4 regions of the Altererythrobacter epoxidivorans genome follow, and region 1 is predicted to be linked to each of the others. Evidence: predicted binding sites of a transcription regulator. Region 1 holds the regulator's gene; each other region holds the start of a gene.

Region 1 (7,770 bases):
CGGCCTCGACATGGAAGCAGCTGGTCGCACGGCGGAAAAGACGCTGGCGGAACTCGGCATCTGCTTCCTCTTTGCGAAGAACCACCACCCGGCGATGGGCCGCATCCAGCCTATCCGCCTCCGGATCGGGCGCCGTACCATCTTCAACCTGATGGGGCCGCTTTCCAATCCCGCGCGGGTGAAGCGGCAGCTGATCGGTATCGCCCGCCCTGCGTACGTGCCTATCTATGCAGAGGCTATGGCCAAACTCGGCACCGACCACACGATGATCGTATCGGGTGACGAGGGGCTGGACGAGCTGAGCCTCGCCGGCGGTAACGAGGTCGCAGTTGTCGAAGGCAATGATTTCGACATGCGGCGCATGGACGCGGAAATGGCGGGCCTGCCGCACGCACCGATCGAGGCGATCAGGGGCGGCGACGCGGTCCACAATGCTGCCGCGCTCAAGGCCCTGCTCGAAGGGACGCCCGGCCCATATCGCGATGCCGTCCTGTTCAATGCGGCGGCAACCTTGCGCGTTGCAGGCAAGACGGAAACGCTGGGCGACCTTGCCGCTATGGCTGGCGAGGCGATCGATAGCGGTGCGGCAAAGGGCCTGCTGGCCAACTGGATCGAGATGGCCCGATGAACAAGCTCGACGAGATTTGCGAGAACAAGCGCATCGAGGTCGCGCAGCGGCGGGCCGAAAGGTCGATCACCGCGCTCGATCACGAGGCAGCCGGACAGTCGGCTCCACGCGGCTTCGAAGCAGCATTGCGAGCGGCCAGTGCGGACGGTTTCGGCCTGATTGCGGAGATCAAGAAGGCATCGCCTTCGAAAGGCTTGATCCGCGCAGACTTCGACCCACCGGCTCACGCAGAGGCTTACGAGGCAGGCGGTGCGGCGTGTCTCTCCGTCCTGACCGATGCCCCCTATTTCCAGGGTCACGAAGATTACCTCGTCGCGGCGCGGAATGCATGCGCACTCCCCGTTCTGCGCAAGGATTTCATGGTCGAACCATGGCAAGTCGCAGAAGCCCGCAGCATCGGTGCAGACGCGATCCTCATCATCGTCGCTGCGCTGGAAGACAGCGCAATGCAGGAAATCGAGGCTGCTGCGCTGGAACGCGGGATGGACGTGCTCGTCGAGGTGCATGACGAGGCCGAAATGGAACGGGCATCGCGCCTGAAATCACGCCTGATCGGGGTCAACAACCGAGACCTCAAGACGTTCAGGACAGACCTTGCGACGACCGAACGGCTGGCGGGACTTGCGCCTGAAGGGACCTTGCTGGTGGGCGAAAGCGGGATCAACTCGCACCGGGATTGCCTGCGGCTGGCCAGCGCAGGCGTGCGAACCTTCCTTGTCGGGGAAAGCCTGATGCGCGAAGCTGATGTCGAGGCTGCAACTCGCAAGCTACTGCTCGGCTGACGCTATCCTACTGCCGCATTTTCTGGCAGGCACGGCGCATGTAGTCTTCGGGACATCCGGTTGAAATGCGCCAGGACAGCCTTGCGCCGACGCCCCAGTTTTCCTCTACATGGACTGTGTTCCATGTGTTCCATCCAGTAGGATTTGCAGCGGAAGAATGAGCAAGCGGATGAGCGATCTGACCCATCTCGGTGAAAGCGGCGAAGCGCGCATGGTCGATGTCGGTGCAAAGGCGGAAACGGTGCGCAAGGCTGTTGCAGGCGGTCGCATCACGATGAAGCCGGAAACGCTTGCGGCGATCAGGGCTGGCGATGCTCCCAAAGGCGACGTTCTCGGCACCGCGCGGATTGCCGGGATCATGGCAGCGAAGAAGACGGCCGACCTGATCCCGCTTTGCCATCCACTCGGGCTCGAATCTGTCGAAGTGCAATTCGATTTCGAGGATTGCGCGATCCGCGTAACCGCAACCGCCGCACTCACCGGGAAAACCGGGGTGGAAATGGAGGCAATGGTCGCCGCATCCACAGCCTTGCTCACCATTTACGATATGGCGAAGGCGCTTGAAAAAGGCATGGTCATCGAAGGGGTTCGTCTCCTGGAGAAGACCGGCGGCAAATCGGGTCACTGGCGGGCAGAAATCGCCGACTGATGGCTGCCTTGCTATCCCTCGAAGACGCACAGAGCCGTGTATTGGATCTCGTCGATCCGCGCCCTGTTATCACACTGCCGGTCGATCGATGTATCGGACGCTACCTCGCCGAAGACCTCAGGGCGAACCGCACCCAACCCCCGGCAGACCTCTCCGCAATGGATGGATACGCTTTAAACGGCGACGGACCGTGGCAACTGGTTGGCGAGAGCCGCGCAGGTCACCCGTTCGCAGAACCGGTCGGTGCCGGTGAATGCGTGCGGATCTCTACTGGCGCCAGCATGCCCGAAGGCGCGGACCGAGTTCTCATCCAGGAGAATGCAGAGGTCGAAGGAGGTCTGGTCAAATGCACGCATGACCATCCGGATAGGGGCAAGCACGTTCGCCGCCGCGGCTTCGACTTTGCCAAAGGCGACCTCGTGCTGAAGGCGGGCGTGCGGATCGGACCTGCACAGCTCGCACTCGCCATCGGCTCGGGCCATGCGAAGCTGCCGGTAATGCAGCCCCTGCGGGTCGGCGTACTCGACAGCGGTGACGAGCTGTCCGCAAATCCCGAAGATTGCGGACCCGATCAGATACCTGCATCGAATGGCGCGATGATCTCCGCGATGCTCGCAGAGCTGGGCTGCGAAATCGTCAGGATCGGCCCTGTCGGCGACGATCCGGATGCCCTGGCAGAAGCCCTCGCGACAGCCGACGGCCTCGACATGCTCGTAACTTCTGGCGGCGCATCTGTCGGCGATCACGATTTGATGCGTCCTGCCCTCGAAAACTGGGGCGCTCACATCGACTTCTGGAAAGTGGCCATCAAGCCTGGCAAGCCGTTGATGGTGGCGCGGAGAGAGAAGACCGTGATCTTCGGGCTTCCCGGCAATCCTGTTTCCAGCTTCGTCACCTGCCTCCTTTTCGTCATGCCATATGCGAGAGCCGCGATGGGCGCGGCCGCTCCGATGCCATTCAGAGCCGTAGCGAAATTGGGTTGCGATCTGGCGCCGACCGGATCGCGACGGGAATTCCTGCGCGGATATTGGGACGGGACAACGGTTGTCACCTCGGACTCGCAAGATTCATCCGCGCTTGCAACGCTTGCTGCGTCGAACTGCCTTATTGATCGTCCGGCTGAAAGCACGGCGCTTGCGACTGGTTCACGGGTGGAGTGCATCTTGCTCTAACAGCCTCGCAGCTTGACTTGGTGAAAACTGTTGCCTAATTGTTCCTTATTCGTTCACCTTATCGGTGCACGAGAACGGGCGACCAGAGGAGGTTTTCGCCATGCTGACGGCAAAGCAGCACGAATTGATCCGCTTCATCCAGCAACGGCTTGAAGATACGGGAATTTCGCCATCCTTCGAAGAAATGAAGGAGGCGCTCGATCTCAAGAGCAAGTCGGGTGTCCATCGCCTGATCAGCGCGCTCGAGGAACGCGGCTTTATTCGCCGGCTTCCCAATCGCGCCCGCGCACTTGAAGTCATCAAGCAGCCCGAAGATGCGACCCCTGCGGTCAAGCGTCCGGTTGCAGCCAATGATCCTGTCACAATGTCGCGTGCAGCTGCGGCTCGTACGCCCGAACCGGCCAACGATATCATCGATGTTCCGCTTCATGGCCGGATTGCAGCCGGTGCCCCGATCGAGGCGATCGAAGGCCAGTCATCGATGCCGGTGCCTGCCGCCCTGCTCGGCCCTGGCGAGCACTATGCGCTCGAAGTCTCTGGCGACTCGATGATCGAAGCGGGCATTTTCGATGGTGATTTCGCCCTCGTGCGCCGGACCGATTCCGTCCGTGACGGGGAAATCGTTGTCGCCCTGGTGCGGAACGAGGAAGCGACACTCAAGTATTTGCGCCGTGAGAACGGCAAGGTTCGGCTCGATCCGGCAAACGGAATGTACGATCCGCAGATTTACGATGCTCATGAAGTGGTTGTTCAGGGCAAGCTAGCCGGATTGCTCCGCCGCTATCACTGAAAATCCGGTTGATTGGCGAGCCGCTACTTCTCGGCGGCTTGCCACCAACCATGCTGCCCCTGCGCTGATGCCACTGTGGTGATCTCTCGCCCCTCAACGTCGATCGATAACCCGCCATTTTCCCTCAGATAGGCAGCGTCCGCTTTCAGCCAGAGCGGCCTGCAAGACGCCGGTAGCCAGCGATCTGCCACGACAATGTCGGAACGTTCGCAAGCGGCAGCGAGTGACCGCTCCTCTACCCTGACCCTGTTTCGCGCCATCAGCAACGACCACTTCCGTCCGTCGCGTTCGATATCAAGGACACAGAATTCGGGAGAACAATCGGCGCTTGGCCAAGTTTCGACCGGGACGGGCTCACTGCGGGTTCCCGCCAGTTCGATCATGTTGTCCCTTGCGTAATCCGATCTCGTATCGCGAAGGCTCAGCAATCTATTGTCCGGCATTGTGATGGCGACGTGTCGACCATCGCTTGATATGAGCAGGTCAGGGACAGGCGTGCGCGCCAGCATGATGCATCCGATGGCAATCGGAACAGCAGAGAGCAGCCGGAACCTGCCACTCCACAAGGCAAGCCAAAGCCCGCCTGCGATGAAGAAACCGAACGTCGCGTATGTCATTTGCGGCATCAGTTTAACCGCGCCCGGCTGTGCTGCTGTAGTGTGAGCGATCTTCAGGAGAAGGTCGAGGCTCTGCTCCACGATCCACCACGCGGGAGCGCCAAGCCCAACCACGTCCAATGCCAGTGCGAACGCGATCAATGGCATGGAAACAAAGGTTACGAGCGGGATAGCGATCACGTTGGCAAGCGCGCCGTAAACGCCCGCCCTGTGAAAATGGAACAGGACAATCGGCATCAGCGCGATCTCGATAACGAAGCCGGTTACTAACAGCATGAGTGTTCGCCGACCGAACCTTGCAAGCCAATTTTCATCCCTCGGCGAGAGAAACTCCCGCACGGGCCGCGAACCATGCAGTGCGATTATTGTTATGACGGCGGCGAAGCTCATCTGGAAACTCGGCCCGGCGATCGCCTCCGGCCACAACAGCAAAACCGTGAAGGCAGCTACCGCGACCAGTCTCAGCGACAGCGGCTCACGACCCAGCACCAGCGCTCCCAATACTAGCAAGGCGGCGACGCAGCTCCTGACAGTCGGCACTTCGGCTCCGGTCAGCAGGGTGTATCCAATCCCGGCGCCTGCTGCGACTGCGGCCGCAACGATCGGAAGCCGGGCGCGCAGGGCGATTGCCGGAAAGAGCGCGAGGAGCCTGATGGCGAGAAAATATGCACCGGCAATCAACGCGCTCACGTGAAGGCCGCTGATCGACAATAGGTGCGTCAGCCCGGCGTCGCGCATAGCCTCATCGTCGGCAGGGGAGATCGCCCCCCTATCTCCGCTGGCGAATGCTGCAGCAATAGCTCCCGCGGAACCGTCCAGTTGGCTCCGAACATGGCTGGCAAGCCGCCGTTGGACATTGGCGAGACCGGATTGCGCTGGGTCGCCGTCGATGACTTCCACTTGCCCGATCGCGCTACCCGTGGCGGCCAAACCGTCGAACCACGCCCGCCTTGCAAAATTATAGCCGCCGGGAAACATGGGTGGCGCTGGTGGCATCAGGCGAGCACGAAGCTTGATGATCGAACCCTCACTCACCGAAGGGTATAAATCATCCTCGTCGACATTGACGCGAACCTTCAACGCCGCGCCGCGATCCGCCTCCCTGATTGCCAGCGTCAACCGCGCGCGCTTTTGCGCTGGCTGATTTTCCCGGTCGATCACATAACCCGACAAGGTCGTGACCATCGGCCTGTCGACAGGTGTCGCACCAACCATCTCGGAGCGCGTCCAGATTGTCGCGACACCGAGTGCGAACATCACCGACAAGGCGATGACAGCCATTCGCAGATGCGATCTCGATCCGTCGTCGCGCCACACCGCCGCGGCGGACACGGCCACCAGAACGCAAATGATGATAGATAAGGCCCATTGAAGCGGACCGGGCATCAGGAACCAGCTCGCGATGCCAGCGGAGAAAGCGACGACCAGCCATGGCGCACGATCGAACCCGGAACGGTCCAAATTCCGCTCCAGCAAGGACACGGCACTGGACAATTGAGCTGCACTAAGCCAATTGCGCTGCACTGCAGCATCCAAGCTGCCCTGACCGTCCCCCGTGGGCACCATCGGCGTGTGACGTGTCCCCATGTGTTTATTGAAAGGATTGAGGCACTTATGGCAAGCGAAAGCGGAGAAAAGACCGGCACGGTCATCACTCGCTTTGCCCCTTCCCCCACAGGCTTCCTCCATATCGGCGGAGCCCGGACTGCCTTGTTCAACTGGCTCTTTTCCCGCCATCACGGTGGCAAGGCCCTGCTCCGCATCGAGGACACCGATCGCAAGCGCTCCACGCAAGAAGCGATCGATGCCATTCTCGACGGTCTGCAGTGGCTCGGGCTGGAATATGACGAAGAGCCGGTGTTCCAGTCCGAACGCGGTTCACGCCATGTCGAGGTCGCTGAAAAGCTGCTGGAAGCGGGCTATGCCTACAAGTGCTTCGCCACTCCAGAAGAACTCGAGGAAATGCGCGCTGCCCAGCGAGCAGCGAAGGAGCCGATGCGTTACGACGGCCGGTGGCGACACCGGGATGCGAGTGAAGCGCCGCTCGGCGCTCCGTTCGTAGTCCGTCTGAAAACGCCGGAAGAAGGCGAAACCACCATCGAGGACCAGGTCCAGGGTAAGGTGACGGTCCGTAATGCCGAACTGGATGATTACATCATCCTGCGCGCAGATGGCACACCTACCTATATGCTGGCAGCAGTCGTGGATGACAGGGACATGGGCGTGACCCACGTGATCCGCGGGGACGACCATCTCAACAACGCATTCCGTCAGCTTCCGATCTATCACGCGATGGACAAGATCGAGGGCGACTGGGCGCAGCCCGTCTACGCGCACATCCCGCTGATCCACGGTGCCGACGGCGCCAAATTGTCGAAACGACATGGTGCCCTCGGCGTGGACTCTTATCGCGACGATATGGGCATCCTTTCAGAGGCCCTGTTCAATTACTTGCTGCGCCTTGGCTGGGGTCACGGCGACCGCGAGGAAATATCGCGCGAGGAGGCGATTGCCCTCTTCGACATCGATGGCGTCGGCAAGAGCCCCTCGCGCTTCGACCTCAAGAAACTCGAGAACCTCAACGGGCACTACATTCGCGAGGCAGACGACCACCGCCTGGCCCAACTGGTCGCCCCGCGAATTGGTCCGGAAGCCGATGTCGCGCTGCTGGCGCAGGCGATGCCAGTCCTCAAGACACGTGCGAAGAACCTCGACGAACTCGCTGAAGGTGCGGAGTTTTTGTTCAAGAAGCGTCCGCTCGAAATGACGGAAAAGGCCGCCGGCTTGCTGGACGATGACGCGAGGCAGCGCCTCTCCGTGATCGGAGAGCGGCTACGCGGTGAAAATGACTGGACAATCGAGGCACTCGAAGCCACTACCAAATCAATCGCCGAGGAGCTCGAACTGGGTCTCGGCAAGCTCGCGCAACCAATGCGCGCAGCCCTTACCGGAACGACGACGTCGCCCGGTATTTTCGATGTTCTGGTCCTTCTGGGACGGGAAGAAGCACTTGCGCGGATCGAAGCGCAGGCTGCAACAGCAGGCTGAGCGCGGGAAAACGTTTAAAGGAGAAGCATTTTGTCGGACAAACAGGCAAAACTCGAACTGGGTGGTCAGACTTACGAATTTCCT
Region 2 (7,770 bases), 1.1 Mb from region 1:
CGCAGGGCGGCATCTTCGGCCTGCTGGGACCCAATGGCGCGGGCAAGTCGACGCTGATCAACATTCTTGCGGGCCTCGTCACCAAGACTTCCGGGTCGGCAGAGATCTGGGGCTTCGACATCGACGAGCACCGCCGCAATGCCAAGCGGGCGATCGGGATCGTGCCGCAGGAAATCGTCTTCGACCCGTTCTTCACGCCGTTCGAAGTGCTCGAGAACCAAGCCGGTTTCTATGGCATTGCGAAACACCTGCGCCGCAGCGAGAAACTGCTTGAGGCGGTCCACCTTGCCGACAAGCGCGACGCCTATGCCCGCACGCTTTCGGGCGGGATGAAGCGCCGCCTGCTGGTGGCCAAGGCAATGGTCCATTCGCCGCCGATCCTCGTGCTCGACGAGCCCACGGCAGGTGTCGACGTCGAACTCAGGCGCCAGCTGTGGGAACTGGTCACCGGCCTCAACGATGAGGGCGTGACCGTGGTTCTGACCACGCATTATCTCGAAGAAGCAGAGCAGCTCTGCGACGAGATCGCCATCATCAACCATGGCGAACTGATCGCGCACAAGCCGACCCGCGAATTGGTGGGCATGGCCCGCGAGAAGATCGTGCGCGTATCGGTGGACAAGGATATTGCAGGGCCGATCATGGAGCCAGGTTTCGTGAAGGCGGACGTGGTCGATCCGCGCGTGCTCGAAATCACCTACGACAGGGATGTCGCGAGCGCGGGGCAGGTCCTCGCCAAGGTGCAGGAGCATGGCTACGTGATCGAGGATGTAACCACGCGGGAAGCCGACCTGGAGGACGTGTTCGTCCAGCTGACCGCAGCCGGATAGCCGCACTCCGATGGTTGCGCTCTACGACACCATCGGCATCGATTACGCCAATCTGCGCCGCCCAGACCCGCGCATTGCCGCTGCCATCGAGGCTGCACTGGGCGATGCCGAAAGCGTGGTGAATATCGGCGCCGGTGCCGGATCGTACGAGCCTGTCGGAAAAACGGTCGCCGCGGTCGAACCTTCGGCAGAAATGATTGCACAGCGACCGGAAGGCTCCGCACCGGCCTATCAGGGCACGGCAGAGGCGCTGCCCCTGGATGACAAGAGCGTCGATGCGGCGCTTGCCATCCTGACCGTCCATCATTGGGGTGACCTCGCCGCGGGCCTGTCGGAGATGCGGCGGGTGGCACGAAAGCGCGCCGTGCTGCTGACATTCGATCCCGATTGCCGCGATGCGTGGTTGCTCGATTACCTGCCTGCCCTCGCTGAACTCGATGCCGAGCAGATGCCGGCGATGGAGGAATATGTGCGCCACCTGGGGCCCGTCTCGATCACGACGGTCCCGATCCCGCACGATTGCATCGACGGGTTCCTCTACGCGTACTGGCGCAGGCCGCAGGCCTATCTCGACCCCCGCATCCGCAAGGGTAGCTCGTCGTTCTGGAAGCTCGACGGACTGGAAGCGGGCCTGCAGAGGCTCGAAGACGATCTAGCCAGCGGGGCATGGGAACAGGCCCATGCCGAACTGATGTCGGCCGACAGCTACGACGCAGGCTATCGTCTGGTCGTAGCCGAGTTCGACTGACACTTCAGCCCAGCCGGTGCGGACCCAGTCCTGCGTCCCTGACGCGCAGGACGCTCCAGACATGCGGCTCTATCTCTTCCATGTGCGTATTGCAGTTGCGGCACCGTCCCACGTGCATCCCGCCTGCCTTGCGCAGGTTGGTCTTGTCGACCGAATGTCGCCCGAGCGCGCAGGCGAGCATACCAAGTTTCATTATTCGCGACCCTCCAGAAGCCCCCGCCCCTGTCGATCCTGCCTTAGCGCGGGCACGGGCGAACCCCATCGCCAATTCGACGGGCCGTTCTCTGCTTGCCGCACGGTGATGCGAAGGGCATGAAGCGCGGCATGAACGAAGCGAACCACGACGTCCTAATCATCGGCTCCGGTGCTGCCGGCCTCACTGCAGCGCTGGCCCTCGCCCAGACGAAAAAGGTACTGGTGCTGGCCAAGGGATCGTTGACCGGCGGTTCGACGGCATGGGCGCAGGGCGGGATTGCCGCCGTGCTCGATGCTGGCGACACCTTCGACAATCACATCCGCGACACGATGATCGCTGGCGCGGGATTGAACCGGCGCGAGACGGTCGAGTTCGTCATTGAGAATGCGCCTGCCTCGATCGACCGGCTGTGCGAACTGGGCGTGCCCTTCAATCGCGAAGACGGCGACCTGCACCTGACGCGTGAAGGCGGACATAGCCACCGCCGCATCGTCCATGTGAACGATGCGACCGGCTGGGCGGTGCAGGAAGCCCTGCTCAACGCGGCGAAGGCCAATCCCAATATCACGCTGTTGCCGGGGCAGACCTGCATCGACTTCATCACCGGTCGCCACGGCGAGAAGTTTTCGGGCGATGGCCGCGTCTGGGGCGCCTATGCGCTCGACGAGGAAAGCGGCACGGTGAAGAAGCACGTGGCCAAGGCGACGATCCTGGCCGCAGGCGGCGCCGGTCGCTGCTACCTGTTTTCGACCGCGCCGCGCGGCGCGACGGGCGACGGGATTGCAATGGCATGGCGGGCGGGTGCGCGCGTCTCCAATATGGAGATGATGCAGTTCCACCCGACCTGCCTCTACAACCTCGAGGTCAAGAACTTCCTCATTACAGAGGCCGTGCGCGGAGAGGGCGGCCGCCTGTTCAACCCGGTGACGGGTGAGCGGTACATGGAGAAGTACGATCCCGAGCGGCTGGAGCTTGCCCCCCGCGACATCGTGGCGCGCGCGAACGACGACCAGATCAAGCGTTATGGCCTCGACTACGTCCACCTCGACATCAGCCACCAGCCGCCCGAATTCGTGAAAGAGCATTTCCCGACCATCCATGAAAAACTGATGGGCCTGGGCATCGACATGACGAAAGGTCCGATCCCTGTCGTCCCGGCGCAGCATTACACCTGCGGCGGCGTTCTGGTGGATCTCGACGCGCGCACCGACCTTCCGGGGCTATGGGCGGCAGGCGAATGCACCGAAAGCGGGCTGCACGGGGCGAACCGCCTCGCATCGAACAGCCTGCTCGAATGCTTCGTGTTCGGGGAAGCCGCGGCGAAGGACATCCTCGATTGCTGGGACAAGCTCGATGCGCCTCCGCCGATCAAGGACTGGGACGAAAGCCGCGTGACCGATTCCGACGAGGAAGTCGTTATCAAGCAGAACTGGACCGAGATACGCCGCTTCATGTGGAACTATGTCGGCATCGTGCGGACGACCAAGCGGCTGGAACGGGCCGCGCACCGCATCAAGCTGCTGACCGACGAGGTCGAGGATTATTACGGCCACTTCCGCGTCACGACCGACCTGATCGAGCTTCGCAACCTGCTCAAGGCATCGGAACTGATCGTGAAGAGCGCCCTCGCGCGCCACGAAAGCCGCGGGCTGCACTTCACGCTCGACTACCCCGAAACCGATTCCGTCGCGCGCGATACTATCCTTGTGCCCTAGCGGCGGACGGCCCCGGCACCCGATTTCCATTTGTCGGGCATCGTTCGCCGTTCATCGGGCCTGATCGACTTTCGCAGAGCGCAGCCGCGATTGGCAGAGCGCAACTGGTGTTTTTGTCGGCCCCTGCCATCTTCAAAACAGGAGGCGGGCCCGACCCCCAAGCGACCAATCCCTGACAGGGTCCGTCTCCCGATCGACCTATGTAGCCTTGGCACGAGTGTACGGGACTGTGCTCAGCAACCTTGGTCAAAAATGGCCGGTCATCCCTCAAGATTGAAAGGATGATCCTATGACGAATTTTGTAAAGCTCGCCCTCGCCGCAACCGCAATGACAGTTGCCGCTCCCGCCTTTGCCGACGACATCGTCGTGCAGACGAAGCCGCAGATGGACCAGTGGTCCGCGCGGGTCACCAACGAACTCAACAGCGCGCTCGAAAAGGCCGAATGGCACAATGGCGCATCGAAGCCGGGCATCGTGCAACTGCGCTTCACCGTCGACCAGAACGGCAAGGCAGAGGACATCTCGGTCATGCGCAGTTCCGGCAACGATCGCACCGATGACAATGCCATCACAGCCGTCTCGCTTCTCGACAGCCTCGGCGATGCCCCTGTCAGCTCCGTTGCCAACAGGACGTTCCAGGCCAACATAGTGTTCGCCCGCAACGACCTGCAGAAGGTGAACTTCGTGAAGGAACTGCGCCAGAGCGAGCGTGACCGCATGGCACGCGGCGATGCCGAAGAGGTCATCCTGATCGGCGGCTGATCCGGACCCTGTCGGCGGCATTGCTTGCCGTTTCCCGGATAATTCTCCAGACTGACACACAGGTAGAGCGGGCGGCACGATCGCCCGCTCTCTCGTTGCGAGGAACAGGGAAAGGGATGGCATGCCTCAGGTATCGGCGAACGGGCTGAATTTCGAATATGACGAGCATGGCAATGCGGGCGATCCGCCCATGCTGCTGATCATGGGCCTCGGCGCGCAGATGACGCTGTGGCCGATGGAATTCGTCGAAGCGCTCGCCGGGCGCGGCTTCCGCGTCATTCGCTACGACAATCGCGATATCGGCCTGAGCGACAAGCTGCATGGCGAAAAAGTACCCGGCATCGCCTGGCACGTGATCCGCAAGCGGCTCGGTTTCCCGCCGAAGGTTCCCTATACGCTGAGCGACATGGCGGCAGACGGCGTCGGCGTGCTCGACGGCCTTGGCATCGACAAGGCACATGTCGTCGGCGGATCGATGGGCGGGATGATCGCCCAGCTCGTCGCCGTGAACCACCCGGAAAGGGTCAACAGCCTGACCTCGATCTTTTCGACCACCGGCAATCCTAAGCTGCCCCCGGCACAAAAGACCGCGATGCAGGCGCTGACGCAGCGTCCGCAATCTATGGAAGAAGATGTGCTGGTCGAACACGGGATGAAGGTGTCCCGGGCGATCGGCAGTCCGGGCTATCGCCCCGATCCCGAATGGCACCGAGAACGTGTACGCGAGGGCGTGCGCCGGTCGGTCTATCCCGAAGGGATGGTGCGCCAGATGGCCGCGATCATCGACGATGGCGACCGCACGGCGCGGTTGGCCAAGGTCGATGTGCCGACGCTGGTCCTGCACGGCGAAGACGATCCGCTGGTCAGGGTCGAGGGCGGCCGCGCCACGGCAGAGGCCATCCGCGGCGCGAAGATCCGCACGATCCCGGGCTGGGGTCACGATCTGCCGGTGGCGCTCGTCGACACGCTGGCAGACGAGATTGCGGCCCACGCGAAATCGGCAATGGCGACCGCCTGATTCCGGTTTGCGAGGGGTGGGAATCTCTCTCCCCCGCGAATCGGGCAAGGGGCGCTGCCGATCCGAATCGGGGCCAGTGCAGCGTTGAACAGCGTTAACGGACACGGCCCCCGGGCCGATCATCGGGCGTGCCGGTCGAGCGCATCCGGCGAACGTGCCCATGCCATTTGCAGGCAGTTTGAGACCTTCCCCGAGGGCGGCTCCGGATTCGAAAATTGCGCGTCAGGATTCGATTGATTCTCAACCCCTGCACAGCCCTTTTGCCCGCAAAAATTTTTTCACGGATTCATTTAGGGGCTTGCGCAGCGGCAAACCCAAGGATTGTCCACGCGTCGCCCTGTTTTATCAGCGCAACACACCCGATGCTTTCCCCGGAACTTGAAGGTTAATCGCGTTTAACCCTCTTGCGTGCGAGTCCCGTCTGATTCACTATCTAGTGGTTCCAGACGCGGGGGCACACACAAGACCTAGTTATTTGACGCAGAAACACCATATCTGCGGGCAGGGAACGATTCGGTCTTGCGGGTCGCATTTTGTCTGAGAGCTGTGGGCAAAAACGGGAAAACTAATTCACCGTCGACGCCCGGAAATTGCTAGGTGGGGGCATCCCTGCCGAGTCGAACACATACGGAACATCGGCGCTTGGAAGCGGTTGTTCCTCGGGGCAGAACGGAAGCGGGGCAAAAAATGGAATTGAGGACTGGAGACGAAGCGGCGATGGGTCTGGAGCAAGATATTACGAATACGGCCCCGGCACCCGAAGCGCCCACGGCGAAGTCCTCCAAGCCCGCGAAAGGGGCAAAGGCAGTAGGCATGGAACAGGCAGACAAGGGCACGGACGAGCTGGTCGCCGAAAAGGCCGGCGAAGCGCTGGCCGGTGCCATGGCACAGGTCGCGAAATCCGCCGTCGATATCGATTCGAAGAAGATCAACGATCGCCGGTTCAACATCACGATCGATGAATCGCGTGACGAGAACCTGACCGAATTCGGCAAGGAAACCCTGACCGACCGCTATCTGCTGCCCGGTGAACAATACCAGGACCTGTTCGCACGCGTGGCCGATGCCTATGCCGACGATCAGGATCACGCGCAGCGCCTCTACGACTATATTTCGAAGCTGTGGTTCATGCCGGCAACGCCGGTGCTGTCGAATGGCGGCACCAATCGCGGCCTGCCGATCAGCTGCTATCTCAACAGTGTCGAAGACAGCCTCGATGGTATCGTCGGCACCTGGAACGAGAACGTGTGGCTCGCTTCGAAGGGCGGCGGCATCGGCACCTATTGGGGCAATGTCCGCGGCATCGGCGAACCCGTCGGCCTCAACGGCAAGACCAGCGGCATCATCCCCTTCGTCCGCGTGATGGACAGCCTGACGCTCGCGATTTCGCAGGGTTCGCTGCGCCGTGGTTCGGCCGCCTGCTACATCGACATCTCGCACCCCGAGATCGAGGAATTCCTCGAGATCCGCAAACCTTCGGGCGACTTCAACCGCAAGGCGCTGAACCTGCACCACGGCGTGCTCGTCACCGACGATTTCATGGAAGCGGTCCGCAACGGCGAGGAGTTCGATCTCAAGAGCCCGCGTGACGGCAGCGTTCGCAGCACCGTGAATGCGCGCTCGCTGTTCCAGAAGCTGGTTGAAACCCGCCTTGCCACGGGCGAGCCCTACATCGTGTTCTCCGACACGGTGAACCGCATGATGCCCAAGCATCACCGCGAACTGGGCCTGAAGGTCTCGACCTCGAACCTCTGCGCCGAGATCACCCTGCCGACTGGCCGCGACCACCTCGGCAACGACCGTACGGCGGTTTGCTGCCTGTCTTCGCTCAACCTCGAAAAGTGGGACGAGTGGAACAGCGACAAGACCTTCATCGAAGACGTGATGCGCTTCCTCGACAATGTCCTGCAGGACTATATCGACCGCGCACCCGACGAAATGGCACGCGCCAAGTATTCGGCCGCGCGCGAACGGTCGGTCGGTCTCGGCGTGATGGGCTTCCACTCCTTCCTCCAGCAGAAGAACATCGGCTTCGAAAGCCCGATGGCGAAGGTCTGGAACCTGAAGATGTTCAAGCATATCCAGGGCAAGGCTTCGGAAGCATCGATGCTGCTGGCGCAAGAACGCGGTGCTTGCCCCGACGCCGAAGAAATGGGCGCGATGGAACGCTTCAGCTGCAAGATGGCGATCGCTCCGACGGCGTCGATCTCGATCATCTGCGGCGGTGCTTCGGCCTGTATCGAACCGATCCCGGCCAATATCTACACGCACAAGACGCTGTCGGGCAGCTTCATCGTGAAGAACCCGTATCTGGAGAAGGTGCTGCGCGAAAAGTCGAAAGATTCGACCAATGTGTGGAACTCGATCCTCGAGAAGGGCGGTTCGGTCCAGCACCTCGACTTCCTGACGCCGGAAGAAAAGGCGACCTTCAAGACCAGCTTCGAAATCGACCAGCGCTGGCTGCTCGAATTCGCTGCAGACCGTGCGCCCTACATCGACC
Region 3 (7,770 bases), 1.1 Mb from region 1:
CCATCCTGGATCGGAAAGACGCAGCAGAACGGGTTCAGGCTGTTGCAGCGATCAACCACGGAATTTTGCTCAACGAAGGGCAGGAGGATGCGGCGGGCCTTGTCCTTTCGTCGCGCGACAGGATCGTTGCAATCCAGGGTGTAGCCGGGGCCGGCAAGAGCAGCGTGATGAAGCCGGTCGCCCAACTGGTCCGCGAGGAAGGCAAGCAAGTGCTGGGGCTCGCCGTGCAGAACACGCTCGTCCAGATGCTCGAGCGCGACACCGGCATCCGTTCGATGACCATCGCCCGCTTTCTCGCCCAATGGGGCAGGCTGCTGCACGAGCCGGGAAATGCCACGTTGCTGGGTGAGGCTCGGAGCGCTCTCGGAGACCATGTCCTGGTGCTCGATGAGGCGTCGATGGTGTCGAACGACGACAAGGCCAAGTTGGTACGGCTGGCGAACCTTGCCGAAGTCCATCGTCTGGTTCTCGTCGGCGACAAGCGACAGTTAGGCGCCGTCGATGCCGGTAAGCCCTTCGACCTCGTCCAGCAGGCCGGGATCGAGCGCGCCAACATGGATGTGAATTTGCGCGGCCGCGATCCCATCCTGCGGCGAGCCCAGGCCGCCGCGCAGGAGGGACGCATCGACGATGCGCTCCAGGCTCTTGCTCCTTCAACCATCAAGGCTCGCGGGGACAGTGCGATTGTTGCTGCCGAAAAGTGGCTTTCGCTCAGCCCGGCGGATCGGGATCGGACCTCGATCTACGCTTCGGGACGGGCTTTACGTTCTGCGGTCAACGAGGCTGTTCAGCGCGGACTCAAGGCCAACGGCGAGCTCGGCCCACGATCGGGCCGGCTGACCGTTCATTCGCGGGTGAATGTGACACACGAGGAGCTGCGATACCTTCGCACATATCAGCCGGGCATGGTCCTCAACTTTCGCTCGCGCGACAGCACGCAGAAACTCTCCAAGGGCGACTACACCGTCAAGACCATCGACCATGCGCGCAAGCAGCTCGTGCTTGAGGACAGGAAGGGGCGGGTTCACAAGTTCAATCCCGCGCGATTACGGCCGGGCGCAGTCGAGAGCCGGCTGTCGCTCTTCGAACGCAAATCGCTTTCCATCATCGAGGGTGACAAGATCCGTTGGACCGACAACGACCACAAGCGCGGGCTATTCAATGCCGACCAGGCCAGGATCGTGGCCATCGACACAAAGGGCGTCTTGGTGAAGACATCAGCGGGCAAGGAGCTTCGCCTGAGCCGCGGCGACCCCATGCTCAAACGCTTGAACCTCGCCTACGCCCTCAATGCGCATATGGCGCAGGGACTTACCTCGGATCGCGGGATCGCAGTGATGGACAGCCGCGAACGCAATCTCGCCAATCGGCAGACCTTCCTGGTCACTGTCACCCGGCTTCGCGACGGCCTTACGCTGATTGCAGACAATGCCGAGAAACTCGGCCGGGCCATCAAGTCCAACAGCGGCGAGAAAGCGTCGGCACTTGAAGTAACACAAAGGCTCAAAGCGGCAGCTGCCAACGGGCTTTCGCAAGACAAGGATGTTGGCAGTGCTTTGCCTGCAAGTGACAAGCCCGAACTCACAAAGGAAAAGGTAAAGCCGTTCGAAATCGGGATTTAAGCCGAGGGGAGCTCCTAAAGCGCGCGTCCGAACCAGATGACACGCCCGACCACTTGGATTTCGGACCGATCGACGTCGTCCCAGCTGGGATAAGCCGAATTATCGCTGCTGATGGTGATCTTGCGGCCACCGGGCTTTAGCGTCACGCGTTTGACCACCAGCGCGTCGTCGGCGCGCAGGACGTAGATGCCGTCACGCAACCGCGAGCCTTGGTCCGATGCATCGACCAGCACCTCGTCGCCATCGCTGAGTGTCGGTTCCATGGAGTCGCCCAGGACGTGGATGATCGAAAGGCTGGCGCTTTTTGCCCGCGTTAGCCGGCCAAGCCAGCGTTCGTCGAAACCAAAGCGGGTATGGGCGGTCTCGCTTTCGGCAATCGCTCCAAAGCCCGCCGATGCATCGACATTGAGCACGGGTATTTCGATCAACCCGTCACGTATGGGCGCGGGCGGTCCGCCAAGCACTTGCTCGTCGACCCCGAAGAAGCTGGCAAGCGTGCGCCGGTCATCGTCATCCAGCTTTCGCGGCGAGCCGCGCTTGATGAACTGCTGAATGTAGGACGAGTTTCGTCCGATCATCCGCGAGATCGAGGAATATCCGAGCCGTCGCTGCTGGATCAGGCGATCAAGCTCCTCTCTGACATGTTCCATCGTGTCGTTCCTTCTGACGGTCTCAGGAGAGAAGGAAATCTCCTAGACTCGATGGAACCTTCCTACTAAGAACAAAATAGGAACACAAGTGCTGAGTGAGTCGAGGAAGGCCATGAAATTGCTGGATCGCATTGAGCGTCATTTGAAAGAATCGCACATGTCGGCGACACGGTTCGGTCGTCGGGCGGTTGGCGATCCGCGGTTTGTCCTGGACTTAAGACAGGGAAGGCGGCCGCGGCGACGGACCTTGGAAAAAGTTGAGGTCTATCTCAGCCATGCCGAGGTGCGAAACGGAGACAGTCTTTGAACGCAAATCGTTTGTCAGCTTTCATTTAACGATCATCCCGCTAAGTTCGATGCCGTTCGACGCGGGGGGTAGCGGGCTGGATTTCAGCAAAGGTGCCCTCCTTCAAGGGGGCGGCTAAGTGAATGATCTGATTAATCAACCCGACGCGCCACGGCTCATTTACGGGCTTCGGGACACAGGCTACAGTTTCAATACCGCCGCCGCTGACATCATCGACAATTCAATCGCGGCCAACGCGACCGAGGTCAATGTACGAATAGAGCTGTCCGAAGACGGCCGTAAATTCGTTTGCTTCGGTGACAATGGTGATGGAATGGACAGCGAGATGCTGTTCGACGCTATGCGTTACGGGGCGCCTGCCAGAGCTAATCTCGCCAGTCTCGGCAAATTTGGCCTTGGTCTCAAGACGGCATCCAGTTCAGTCTGCCTTAGGTTTACGGTCATTTCCCGCGAGTCCGAAGAGGCTGACTTCGCTAAGCTCGCTTGGGACCTTGAGCATGTCGAAGAGCAGAATCAGTGGGAAATGCTCCGCGAAGAAATGACCGCAGACGACTATGAGCTCTTTGAAGAGCTTTGCGGTGACAAGGGCACGCTAGTGGTCTGGTCCAAATGCGACCGTCTGTTGTCGAAAGAATATGACGATCCGGGTGGCGCGAGAGAACAGGCTGCAATCAGACGACTGGGTGAGCGGCTGATCGACCATGTCGCTCTCATTTATTATCGCTTCCTCGACAAAGGGGACGATCGTGAGAGGCACGTCTCGATAACCGTAAATGGCGAGCAAGTCAGACCGTGGAACCCGTTTTATCCTGAAAAGGCCGATCAGGTCCTCTCGCCTGAACAGCAGAAGCTTGAGATCGAACTGGAAGACGGGTCGGTTGAAACAGCGCAAATCAGGGCGTGGATTCTGCCCAACCGCCGGGATCTCACCAAAGACGAGCAGAAAGTCGCGAATATCACCAACCGCGGCCAAGGGTTTTACATTCATCGCGAAGGGCGTGTGATCCAGCAGGGTGGCTGGCTCGGCGTGTTTGGCGCTGTTGAGCCGCATACATCATTGCTGCGCGTCGAGTTCGACTTCACTCATAAGCTTGATGAGGCCTTCAAAGTCGACGTCAAGAAGTCGAAAATTCTCTTCGATCCGGCCCTTGAGGAAGCGCTCAAGACCTTGCTTCAGCCGACTTATCGCGAGGCAGGAAACCGCTACCGACGCAAGGAGAAGGCAGCTGCGGTCGAGCGCGGCGTCGATCACGGCAGCGCGAATAAAGTCATCGGCAATACGCCTTCGACCAAAAAACCGGACGTTCAGTCTGCCGACGCGGGTCAGAAAACCGCTACGCTCAACAACAATCGCGGTGCAGGCATAAAGCTCCGGGTGCCCGTGGATACGCACGTAAACCCGGACAGCATTCACGTTGAAGCTGTTGAAACCATTACGTCCGGTGATCTCTGGGAACCGGCCATGCGCAGCGATGCAGAGTCAGGCTTCGTGGCAGGCGTCCGCATTAACAAGCACCACGACTTCTATCTGAAAATCTATCAGAGGGCTGCCGCCAGTGGCTATGCAGTCGAGGGTATGGATCTGCTGCTGTGGGCTTTTGCTGTGGCTGAGCAGAACAACACCAACGATGACCTTGAGCCTATATTTGAGGACATACGCAACGAGATTTCGACCAATCTCAAGAAGCTGCTGCGTGAAGTGCCTCTGCCCGACGACGAAGAGCTGACAGAGGCCGGGGACGAAGAAGGGGACTGAGATGCTTGCCGAGAAGCAGGCTCTGATCCGCCAGGAAGTCGAGGAGGGAACCGGCGCTGCAATTTGCCTGGAGGAAGACAGGTCCGGAGTGCAGACAGCGATCAGGCTCTGGTTTGCAGACCTTGAGCGCTCTCACAGCCCGATAGTCACTCTTCGGCCCACGGGTCTGCGCCGCTTTGAAGCGAAGCTGGCATTCGGCAATTTTGCAGCTGATACGATCCGGCAGATGCAGCAGGCAAGCGCAGAAGAGCTCCAGCTCGCAAGGGCACTCGTCGCATCAGTAGCATCGAGCGCAAATCTGAAAATCGCTAACGGTCAGACAACCGATGACTGGATAATCGACAATGGCAGTTTCACGATTATCGCAGAGAAACGGGGTATCGAGAGCCGGTTTGACGATGATTCCGTTGCAGAGACCTGCCGTGAGCTCGTCATCCCTGTTCTTGCCGCAATGGCAGAACTTTATGGATACGACCCGATCGAGGAAAGCGCCCCGTCCGATCAGGAAGCACTGACTGAAGGCGCCGTTAAACTCACCGTCGTACGCCGGCGCGAACGGAACCCACGCAATCGTTTGCTCTGCCTGCGTATCCACGGGGCCGTCTGCAAGATCTGCAGTCTTATTCCCGGCAAACTCTACGGCGATGCCGGGGCTATCATTGAAGTGCATCACCTGCAGCCTCTGTCTCTTTCCGGGGACCCCAGACCATACGATCCGGCAACAGACCTGATACCACTTTGCCCAAACTGTCACCGCGCGGTCCACACAAGGCGCCCTGTTCCGTGGACACCTGCAGAACTCAGAAGCAAGCTGTCCAGTGACTGACGGGCCTGCACCGCTTCCTGCCGATTTCAGGCAGCTTTCAGCGGCACCTCCTCAGGGCTGGGAGCTGTCGTCAAGAGTTGTGCAGCCGGAAATCCGGATCCGGAAAGAGGGTGCTGGTTTTGCGATCCACGTTGCTGGCACCAGAACTGTGCGGGGGGAAAAGAAAGTCTGGGACGCGCCCGGCCCGGACTACAACTGGGTCGCCGACGGAAATGTAATCCGCCCACTTCCTCACGATACGCCGGCCATAGTCCGGCAGATGCTGGGCGGGCAGCTGCCGAAAACGCTCAGCTTTCCCGATGTGGTGCGTCTTGTCCGGCTGGGTAATCCCGACATACCTGTCATAGCTGAAGAGAGCGTCTTCCACTCAGCGCAATCGGCTGCTGCCGACCTGCGCCCGGATCAGGACATTCCGGGTCTGCATGCGACTCTGTTCCCGTATCAGGCTCAGGGCGTAGCATGGATGGACCAGACCATACGGCATACTGGCGGCCTCATTCTCGCTGACGAGATGGGGCTCGGAAAGACCATCCAGATTATTGCCCTGCTGCTCTGCGAAAAACCGGAAACGTCACGACCAGCCCTCATCATCTGCCCGACGAGCCTGATCGCCAACTGGCGGAAGGAGATAATGAAGTTCGCGCCCGAGCTTTCTGTTCTCATCCACCGCGGACACAACAGAACCGGCATCACCGCGGGTCTGCAGCGGGCCCAGGTCGTGCTTTCAACCTACGACACTGTGGTCAACGATATATCCATTTTTGCAGGCATGACCTGGTCATGGCTGATCTGTGATGAGGCGCAGGCTCTGAAAAACCCCGATTCCGGGCGCAGGCGGTCAGTCGGGAGGATTCCCAGGCAGCGAACCATTCCGATGACAGGGACGCCGGTCGAGACATCGCTCCTGGATCTCTGGTCGCTTGCCGACCTCGCGATACCTGGATTGCTGGGAAGTCGGCAGGACTTTGAAGCCGATCATCCGGACTCCGAGGAATCGGCAAAGAATCTGGCTCGTCTGACCGATCCCGTTGTTCTCTGCCGAAAAGTGAGGGATGTCGCCGGCGACCTTCCGGAGCGCATCGATATCGATCTGCCACTCGAACTCGGCGATGAGCTTTCCCGGCGTTATGATGAAGTACTGGCCGAGACGCTTGAGAAGTACCCTGTGGCAGGCAATCTCGTCGCGACAGGTCAGTTGCAGCTCTTCTGCGCCCATCCCTGGCTGCAAGGATCGGGCGACCCCGAGAGGGATCAGGACGCTGGGATCAAGCCGTCAGCCGGAATGCCGCTCTTCACACCGAAGGTGGAGCGCGCAATCGCTATTCTCGAAGAGGCGTTCAGGAGCGGACGCAAGGTTCTGATCTTCGCAATTTTCAATCGCTGTGGCGAGATTCTCCGTGAGGCAACACAGGGACGGCTGCCGGATGCATACTGGGGGGCGATCAACGGGGCCACGCCGCAGGAAGAGCGGCAGGCAATCGTTGACGCATTCTCCTGCCACGATGGGCCGAGCTGCCTTGTACTCAATCCAAAAGCGGCGGGTGCCGGACTCAATATAACAGCTGCAACGGTAGTCATTCACTTCACCCAGGCATGGAACCCTGCACTTGAATCCCAGGCAAGCGCCCGCGCGCACCGACGCGGGCAGACCGAACCTGTCTATATCTACCGGCTGTTTTACGAGGACACGGTCGAACGGGTGATGATTGACCGATCTCAGTGGCGCCGCGAACTTGGCAACGAAGCAGTCCCGGTATCGACACGTGATGCAGATGATCTGAGGCGGGCCCTTTCAATCCGGCCTGGCGGAGAAAATTGATGAGCAGTCAGACTTATGAGAAGCCGCTGACGGCGAACGACACTGGAGAGACCGGAGGTCATCAGGCAGGAATACACATACCGAAATCACAGACGGATCTGATCGCGCTGCTTCCGTTTCTCGATCCTGCGCAGAAGAACCCCGATGCCTGGCTGGAGATGACGGACGACACGGGCGTGACCTGGCGCTTCCGCTATATCTACTACAACAACAGGCTTCATGATGACGGCGGGACAAGGGACGAGTACCGCATCACCCATATGACCAAGTTCTTCCGCGCTGTCGGTGCGACGGAAGGCGATGTAGTCGTGCTTACCGGATCTCCGGGAAGTCTAACCTATTCTGTGTCAGTCCGGAAGGATGAGTCGCCTCAAGGCGAGGAGGCAGGTGCACCGGTGAGGGTCCGCCTGAAAGGCTGGCGACGTGTACATTAGAGAAGCCGGAGAGCCGACAGATCCGCCAGGCGCGCGGCACCAAGGAAGCATCCGACAACCTGGATCGGTGGATGATCTCCCGATCGGCGTCCTTCACCTTGGTGTGAAGACTGCAACGCTGGAGAGGGCCGGTTTCCGCACCGTCGGCGATCTCGCCAGCGTAACCCGGGAGCAGATCATCCGGATTCCCACAGTGGGCTGGCGTACGGCCGATCTGCTCAGTGAAAACCGGCAAGCTTTGATTGATGCTTCGGATGCTGAGACGGGCACTGACTGGGACAGGTACTGCGAAACAACGCGTATCCCGCTCCTGCCGCATGAGGGCCGGCCGAGTTCAGGTAAAGACTTTCTGGCTT
Region 4 (7,770 bases), 240 kb from region 1:
ACCTGGCTGGCAGATAAATTGCGGCGCTACATGCCCTCGAGAGAGGAAATGGCGAGCAACCGATACCTTGCGCCCATCGCCCACAGGTTCCTGTCGCCCGAGTTGTGGCGGTTCACCCGGCGCTCTGTTCCTCGCGGTGTCGCTCTGGGGCTCTTTGCTGCCTTCATAGTTCCCTTGGGCCAGATATTCCTGGCTGCATTTCTTGCTCTCCCGGCGCGGGCCAACGTCCCCCTTTCGGCAGCTGTTACTTTCGTAACGAACCCGCTGACCTTCCCGTTCTGGGCGGTCGTCGCGAAGGAAACCGGAGAACTGGTGCTCAATATCGATGCTGTCGTTGGCCCCGGTGCAGCCGGCCAGTTCGCAGATGACCGCGGGCCGCTGGCGCAATTCTTCGAACTCGCCGGGGTTACCGCCTTTGGCTTCGTCGTTCTGGCAATCGTGTCGGCAGCAGTCGGATACCTCCTCTCCAGCTTCATCTGGCGCTTTATGGTCGCCCGTCGCCGGGCAAAACGGCTCAAGCTGATGGAAGCCCGGCTCGACAGTCGTCTGGGGGCGAAAGAAGGATGAAGGAATTGCTCGCAAAGGCCGGCAATTCGAACAACCGGATGCTGATTGGCGGCTTGGGGCTGGCATTCATGCTGAGCGCCGCCGTGCTGTTCGCCGTCACTTCCTCGGTCGTGGTCGCTCTCGCCTTCGTGCTCGGCCTTGTCGTCCTGCTCGCAGGCTTCGCGATGGTCGAGATGATGCGACGCAACCCGAGTGAAGAGGTGACTTCCGCGCCGGACTGGTCGGTCACTGTCGCAGCCATCGAGCGCGAAGGCGAAGCGATAGCGATCACGGATCGCGCAAACCGGCTGGTCTGTGCGAATGGCACATTTGTCGAGTGGTTCGGTTCGCAAAGTGCACCGCCGAACCTTCCTGCCAAGCCCGGCGAACTCGAGGCACTCGTGAGGCTAGCGCGCGAGGCGTGGCGTGATGGTGTGTCGCAGGCGTCCGCGCTCGGTGAGAGTGAAGACTTCGAAGCGCGCTGGCAGGTCCATGCAGAGCGCGCCGGTCGCGGCGAGGATCATCTCGTCTGGCGGTTCGCGCCATGCGCAGGCCAAGTCAAAGACGAATCGATCGATATCGACGTGACAGGCGAACTTGGCCGGATGCTCTCGCGTTCCGGCATCGAAGCGGTCATCACTACGCCTCAGGGCGTTATCAAGAGCGTAAGCACCGGCTTCGCCGAACGTGCCGCGGGCGATCCCAATGCGACACTGGCTGGGCAGGATTTCGTGGGATTCCTGCGATCCGACGAGCGCGATCGCATATATTTCTCGCGCGAAGGGCGGGGCGGTACGCCCCAGACCCTGATACATGTTCCGCTGGATGCGGTCGAGAAACGCAGCGGTTCTGCGCCCGACAAGGGGCAATCGTTGATGCTGCTCGTCGATAGCGGCGTCGGGATCGGCAGCGGATGGGACGGTCCATCGCAAGCCGGTGTCGCCCAGCTCGAAGCCTTGCTCGGACAGCTTCCGCTCGGCCTTGCCATGACGGATCGCGATGGCCGTTTCCTGTTCGGGAACGATGCCTTCCTGCGCTCTGTCGAAAGGGAAGATCGCGGCCTGCCGGCTTTCCCGACCGACCTGGTCGTTCGCGAAGACAAGGGGCCACTTTCTGATGCCGTGCGTCGCCATGGGCGTGGGCCCGCGACCAGCGGTGATGTGGCGATCAGGCTCGTTTCCAACCCGGACGAGCCGGTGTCGATGGGCCTCGCCGGTGTGCGCGGACTGGGCGAAGCGGCGGTACTGCTAAGCCTCACGGATTCGTCCGAGGAAACGCAGCTGAAGCGGCAAGTCGCCCAGGCGACCAAGATGCAGGCGGTCGGCCAGCTTGCTGGCGGCGTCGCGCATGACTTCAACAATGTGCTGACTGCAATTATCGGCACATGCGATCTCATGCTGCTGCGCCATACACCGGGCGACAGCGATTACGACGACATCCAGCAAATTCGCGCAAATTCAAACCGTGCGGCGGCGCTTACCAGGCAATTGCTGGCATTCTCGCGCCAGCAGACCTTGCGCCCCGAGATACTCCAGCTGCCGGACGTGGTCAGCGAAGTCAGCCCGCTCATCACTCGCCTGATTGGCAACAAGATCGACTATTACGTCCAGCATGATCGCGACCTTGGGCCGGTGCGCGCCGACCCACAGCAGCTTGAGCAGGTCATCATGAACCTGGCCGTCAATGCGCGCGATGCGATCCAGTCGCATGGTGTGAAGGCGGGGCGGATATCCCTCCTGACGCGGCGTGTTACCTCCACCCAGGTCCAGCAGATGGGCTCGGAAATCCTTCCGGCGGCCGACTATGCTGTCCTGATCGTGCAGGACAACGGCGGGGGCATCCCTGCCGAAGCCTTGCCCAAGCTGTTCGAGCCGTTCTTCACGACGAAAGAGCAAGGGAAGGGCACCGGCCTTGGCCTTTCGACCGTCTATGGCATCGTGAAGCAATCGGGCGGTTTCATCTTTGCAGACAATGTGAAGAACGCCGAAGGGTACCCGACCGGTGCCCGCTTCACGATCTACCTGCCCGTGCACAAGGGCGAAGTTCCGAGCCGCGCCGCTCAAGCACCGACAAAGCCCGAACCGTCCAGCGAATGGTCGGGCGGGGGCAGCATCCTCCTTGTCGAAGACGAGGACATGGTGCGTGCCGTGGCGGAACGCGCACTGACCCGTGCCGGCTATACCGTGACATCCTGCGCCGACGGGGAAGAGGGCCTGACCGCGGTGGAACAGGGCGGAGCGTTCGACTTGGTCGTCAGCGATGTCGTGATGCCCGGCCTCGATGGCCCCGCGATGGCCCGCGAGATCCGCAAGCTGAAGCCGCAGCTGCCCGTCCTGTTCATGTCCGGCTATGCGGAAGAACAGCTGCGCAAGGACATCGATATTCCGAACATGCACTTCATGCCTAAGCCATTCAGCGTCCAGCAGATCGGCGACAGGGTAGCAGCTATCATGCGCCAGGCAGGAACGAAGAAGGGCTGATTTTCCAGCCCGGCAAAAAAATTTCGTTCCCCACTTGTTCTATGAGAACAAATGGAATACATCGCAATCCTACAGCGGGGCGGTCGATAACCCGGTCGCACCCCTAGGCAAGCGAAGGAGGCCATGCGATGTCCGCGAATCTCAAGCTGGTAGAAAAGGAAAATTCCGTGGATCGTCAAAAGGCGCTCGACGCCGCACTGGCACAGATCGACCGTGCTTTCGGCAAGGGTTCGGCCATGAAGCTGGGCTCGAAGGAAGCGATGAACGTCGAATCGATCTCGACCGGTTCGCTTGGTCTCGACATCGCGCTCGGTATTGGCGGCCTGCCCAAGGGCCGTGTTATCGAAGTTTACGGCCCCGAAAGCTCGGGCAAGACCACTCTCGCGCTGCATGTGATTGCAGAAGCGCAGAAGAACGGTGGGACTGCCGCTTTCGTCGACGCCGAACACGCGCTTGACCCCGTCTATGCGAAGAAGCTGGGCGTGGATATCGACGAACTGATCGTCTCTCAGCCCGACACGGGCGAGCAGGCGCTCGAAATCACCGATACACTGGTACGTTCGAACGCGATCGACGTGCTGGTGGTCGACTCGGTAGCTGCGCTGGTCCCCCGCGCCGAAATCGAAGGCGAGATGGGCGATTCCCATGTCGGCCTGCAGGCGCGCCTCATGTCCCAATCCCTGCGCAAGCTCACCGGGTCGATCAACCGTTCCAAGTGCATGGTGATCTTCATCAACCAGCTGCGCATGAAGATCGGCGTGATGTACGGCAATCCGGAAACCACGACTGGCGGTAATGCGCTCAAGTTCTACGCTTCGGTCCGCCTCGACATCCGTCGCACAGGACAGATCAAGGACCGCGACGAGGTTGTCGGCAACGCCACCCGCGTCAAGGTCGTCAAGAACAAGGTGGCACCGCCGTTCAAGCAGGTCGAATTCGACATCATGTATGGCGAGGGCATCTCCAAGATCGGCGAAATTCTCGATCTGGGGGTCAAGGCCGGCGTGGTCGAAAAATCGGGTAGCTGGTTCTCTTACGACAGTATCCGGATTGGCCAAGGCCGCGAAAACGCGAAGACCTACCTCAAGGAAAACCCCGAAATTTGCGACAAGTTGGAAGCTGCCATTCGCGGCCGGACCGACGAAGTCGCCGAGGAGATGATGACAGGCCCGGACGCGGAAGACTGACATCATCGCTCAAGCGGGCACCGAAGGGTTGCTCGGAAACAAGGAAAGCCGGCGGATGCTGCCTCGATCAGCAATTCCCGCCGGCTTTTCGTTTGGGTGACGTGGAAACATCGTTTCCGGACTTCTCCGGCCTTGCCCAAACCTTGCGCTTCATGCCAAGCGCACGGACGAAGGCACGGGGGAGAAAGTGATGACAGGCGCGCAAGACTGGCTGGGCAGGGTCGGACAATCCTGGGCTGCCGAATGGCAGCGGACCGATCTGAGCTTCAGTGAACTGACACCGCACCTGCGCCGCCGCCTTTCGGACATTGCTGGGGCCAATGTCCTCGATGTCGGTTGCGGAGCGGGCGAACTGTCGTTGCTGGTGGCGCGTGACAGGCCCGATGCCTTCGTTCAAGGAATTGACCTCTCACCAGCCCTCATCGAGACTGCGAAATCGCGCGTTACCGCGGATGACAACGTCGCATTCGATCTTGCCAATGCTGCGGAATGGACCTGTGAACCCGGTGCGAGACCGGACGTGTTGATGTCCCGGCACGGTGTTATGTTTTTCGATGATCCCGTGGCTGCTTTCTCACACTTGCGGGGGCAGGCTGTGCGCGGTGCAGGTCTCGTATTTTCCTGCTTCCGGACGGTTGCCGACAACCCGTTCTTCGGTGAGTTCGGCAAGATCCTGCCGCCTGCGGATGGACCACCGCCCGACCCTCATGCGCCGGGACCATTCGCCTTTTCTGATAAAGACCGGGTGGCAGGGATCCTGGCAGATGCCGGATGGCGCGACATAGCCTTCGATCGGCTCGACTTTTCGATGATTGCTGGAGCAGGCGAGGATCCTGTCGAAGAGGCGATGGCCTATTTTGCCCGCATCGGTCCCGCTGCTCGTGCCATAGCCGAACTTCCTGCAGAGGAGCGACCGGCGATGCGCGAGAAGGTGCGGTCCTTGGCACAGCAGAATTGCGCCGACGGACGCGTCGCCATGGATGCGTCGGTATGGATTGTCTCTGCAACCGCTTGAAGACTGCACTTCGCGGCTTGTCGCCTCGCGCGTGAACGCCTAACTGCGCTGGCATGACTTCGACCAACGACATACGCCGGTCCTTCCTCGACTATTTCGCCGGTGCAGATCATGCCGAGGTGCCTAGCGCACCTCTCGTGCCGTACAACGATCCTACGTTGATGTTCGTCAACGCGGGCATGGTTCCGTTCAAGAACGCCTTTACCGGCCTCGAAACGCCTCCGGCGCCGCGTGCGACGACCGCTCAAAAGTGCGTTCGTGCCGGCGGCAAGCACAACGATCTCGACAATGTCGGTTACACCGCTCGGCATCACACCTTCTTCGAGATGCTCGGCAATTTTTCGTTCGGCGATTATTTCAAGGAACAGGCGATCGTTCACGCCTGGACCCTGCTGACGAAGGAATGGGGCATTGCACCCGACCGGCTGACCGCCACCGTCTATCACACCGATGACGAGGCATTCGACCTCTGGCGCAAGATTTCCGGCCTTCCGGAAGAGCGCATCATCCGCATCCCGACCAAGGACAATTTCTGGGCAATGGGTTCGGACGGGCCGTGCGGTCCCTGCTCCGAAGTTTTCTACGACCATGGCGATCACATCTGGGGCGGCCCTCCGGGATCGCCGGAAGAGGATGGCGATCGTTTCGTAGAGATCTGGAACCTCGTGTTCATGCAGTTCACGCAGGAAAACGACGAAATCGTTGGTGACCTTCCCAAGCCGAGCATCGATACCGGCATGGGCATCGAACGCGTCGCTGCCGTGATGCAGGGCGTCCACGATAATTACGATACCGATACGTTCAAGGCGCTGATCGGCGCGAGCGAAGCGCTGACCGGCGTAAAGGCTGAAGGGGACAAGACCGCCAGCCACCGCGTCATTGCCGATCACCTGCGCTCCACCAGTTTCCTGATGGCCGATGGTGTTCTGCCCTCGAACGAGGGGCGCGGCTATGTCCTGCGTCGCATCATGCGCCGCGCGATGCGCCATGCGCACCTTCTGGGTGCTTCAGAGCCTCTCATGCACCGCTTGGTACCTGCTCTGGTCACTGAAATGGGGCAGGCATATCCCGAACTTCAGCGCGGCCAGGCACTGATCCAGGAAGTGCTCGAACGCGAAGAAACGCAATTCCGGCGCACCCTCGACAAGGGCCTCAAGCTTCTCGACGAAGCAACCGGCGACATGGGCGAAGGCGGCGAACTGGACGGCGAAACCGCGTTCAAGCTCTACGATACCTACGGCTTCCCTTATGACCTGACCGAAGATGCCCTGCGTTCGCGCGGCATCGGCGTCGACCGGGGCGGTTTCGACGCCGCGATGGACCGCCAGAAGGCGGCTGCTCGTGCAGCCTGGAAGGGTTCCGGCCAGGCAGCTGACAGCGAGGTCTGGTTCGACATTGCCGAGCGTGAAGGCGCGACCGAATTCACCGGCTATTCCTCGACCAGCGGCGAAGGTAACGTCGTGGCCATCGTGAAGGATGGCGCCGAGGTCCAAAGCGCCGCTGCGGGCGACAACGTGATCATCCTGACCAACCAGACGCCGTTCTATGGCGAAAGCGGCGGTCAGTCGGGCGATGCTGGCACGATCACGTCGACCAGCAGGCTCTCGGCAAAGGTAGAAGATACCTCCAAGCCGCTTGGCAGGCTCCATGCCCATCAGGCCAGGATCGAATCCGGTTCGATCAAGGTCGGCGATACGGTGCACCTTTCAGTCGATGTCGAGCGGCGGGATCGCATTCGCGCCAATCATTCGGCCACGCACCTCGTCCATGCTGCCTTGCGCAACAAGCTCGGCGAGCATGTGACGCAGAAGGGATCACTGGTCGCAGCCGATCGGTTCCGGTTCGACTTCTCGCATCCCAAGCCGCTCGAAGCAGATGAAATCGCTGCGATCGAAGCAGAGGTGAATGCAGAGATCCGCGCAAATGAGCCCGTCGGTACGACGCTGATGAGCCCGGAAGATGCCATCGAAGCTGGCGCAATGGCGCTGTTCGGCGAGAAGTACGGCGACGAGGTTCGGGTCCTGTCCATGGGGCGCAAGGGAGGCGAGGGCCGAAATTACTCCGTTGAACTTTGCGGGGGTACCCATGTGAAGGCCACCGGTGACATCGGCGTGTTCCGGATCGTGTCGGAAGGCGCAGTGAGTTCGGGCGTTCGCCGTATCGAGGCTCTGACCGGGGAATCTGCAAGGCGCTGGCTCGTCGACCGTGAAGAGGCATTGAAGGCTGCAGCAGGGGCCATCCGTGCTACACCTGAAGAGGTCCCGGGCAGGATTGCGGCGCTGCTGGAAGAGCGCAAGAAGCTGGAAAAGGAGCTGGCAGAAGCGCGCAAGGCGCTGGCCTTGGGCGGTGGCGGCGCAGGTGGAGCGAATGCGTCTGCCGAGGAAGAAATCGTCGGTGTGAAATTCAGTGGGCAAGTTCTTGAGGGGCTCAATCCCAAGGAGCTTCGGCCCTTGCTCGACGAAGCGAAGGGACGCCTTGGATCCGGAATTGCGGCAATTTGCGCGGTCAATGACGGCAAGGCAGCTTTCGCGGCGGCAGTCAC

The links. The regulator LexA, encoded in region 1, represses DNA repair genes until DNA is damaged. The targets are predictions, from matches to a motif close to GTTCCNCNCTTGTTCT.
Region 2: the regulator LexA is predicted to act here: its motif matches at 5,889-5,904, upstream of AMC99_RS11170 (ribonucleoside-diphosphate reductase subunit alpha).
Region 3: the regulator LexA is predicted to act here: its motif matches at 2,341-2,356, upstream of AMC99_RS00260 (S24 family peptidase).
Region 4: the regulator LexA is predicted to act here: its motif matches at 3,052-3,067, upstream of recA (recombinase RecA).

The regions. Positions count from the first base shown of each region.
Region 1 is NZ_CP012669.1:1,177,619-1,185,388, forward strand. It holds gene trpD (anthranilate phosphoribosyltransferase) at 1-628, shown strand, start outside; gene trpC (indole-3-glycerol phosphate synthase TrpC) at 625-1,410, shown strand; gene moaC (cyclic pyranopterin monophosphate synthase MoaC) at 1,580-2,059, shown strand; gene AMC99_RS05990 (molybdopterin molybdotransferase MoeA) at 2,059-3,231, shown strand; gene lexA (transcriptional repressor LexA) at 3,332-4,021, shown strand; gene AMC99_RS06000 (ComEC/Rec2 family competence protein) at 4,045-6,225, opposite strand; gene gltX (glutamate--tRNA ligase) at 6,253-7,686, shown strand; gene AMC99_RS06010 (citrate synthase) at 7,717-7,770, shown strand, end outside.
Region 2 is NZ_CP012669.1:2,253,469-2,261,238, reverse strand. It holds gene AMC99_RS11195 (ABC transporter ATP-binding protein) at 1-830, shown strand, start outside; gene AMC99_RS11190 (class I SAM-dependent methyltransferase) at 841-1,578, shown strand; gene AMC99_RS14020 (hypothetical protein) at 1,583-1,771, opposite strand; gene nadB (L-aspartate oxidase) at 1,903-3,489, shown strand; gene AMC99_RS11180 (TonB family protein) at 3,779-4,252, shown strand; gene AMC99_RS11175 (alpha/beta fold hydrolase) at 4,374-5,270, shown strand; gene AMC99_RS11170 (ribonucleoside-diphosphate reductase subunit alpha) at 5,958-7,770, shown strand, end outside.
Region 3 is NZ_CP012669.1:49,936-57,705, forward strand. It holds gene mobF (MobF family relaxase) at 1-1,622, shown strand, start outside; gene AMC99_RS00260 (S24 family peptidase) at 1,637-2,272, opposite strand; gene AMC99_RS00265 (ATP-binding protein) at 2,698-4,335, shown strand; gene AMC99_RS00270 (HNH endonuclease) at 4,337-5,161, shown strand; gene AMC99_RS00275 (DEAD/DEAH box helicase) at 5,154-6,980, shown strand; gene AMC99_RS00280 (EcoRII N-terminal effector-binding domain-containing protein) at 6,980-7,414, shown strand; gene AMC99_RS00285 (hypothetical protein) at 7,482-7,770, shown strand, end outside.
Region 4 is NZ_CP012669.1:1,420,025-1,427,794, reverse strand. It holds gene AMC99_RS07165 (DUF2062 domain-containing protein) at 1-567, shown strand, start outside; gene AMC99_RS07160 (response regulator) at 564-3,026, shown strand; gene recA (recombinase RecA) at 3,155-4,213, shown strand; gene AMC99_RS07150 (class I SAM-dependent methyltransferase) at 4,404-5,228, shown strand; gene alaS (alanine--tRNA ligase) at 5,282-7,770, shown strand, end outside.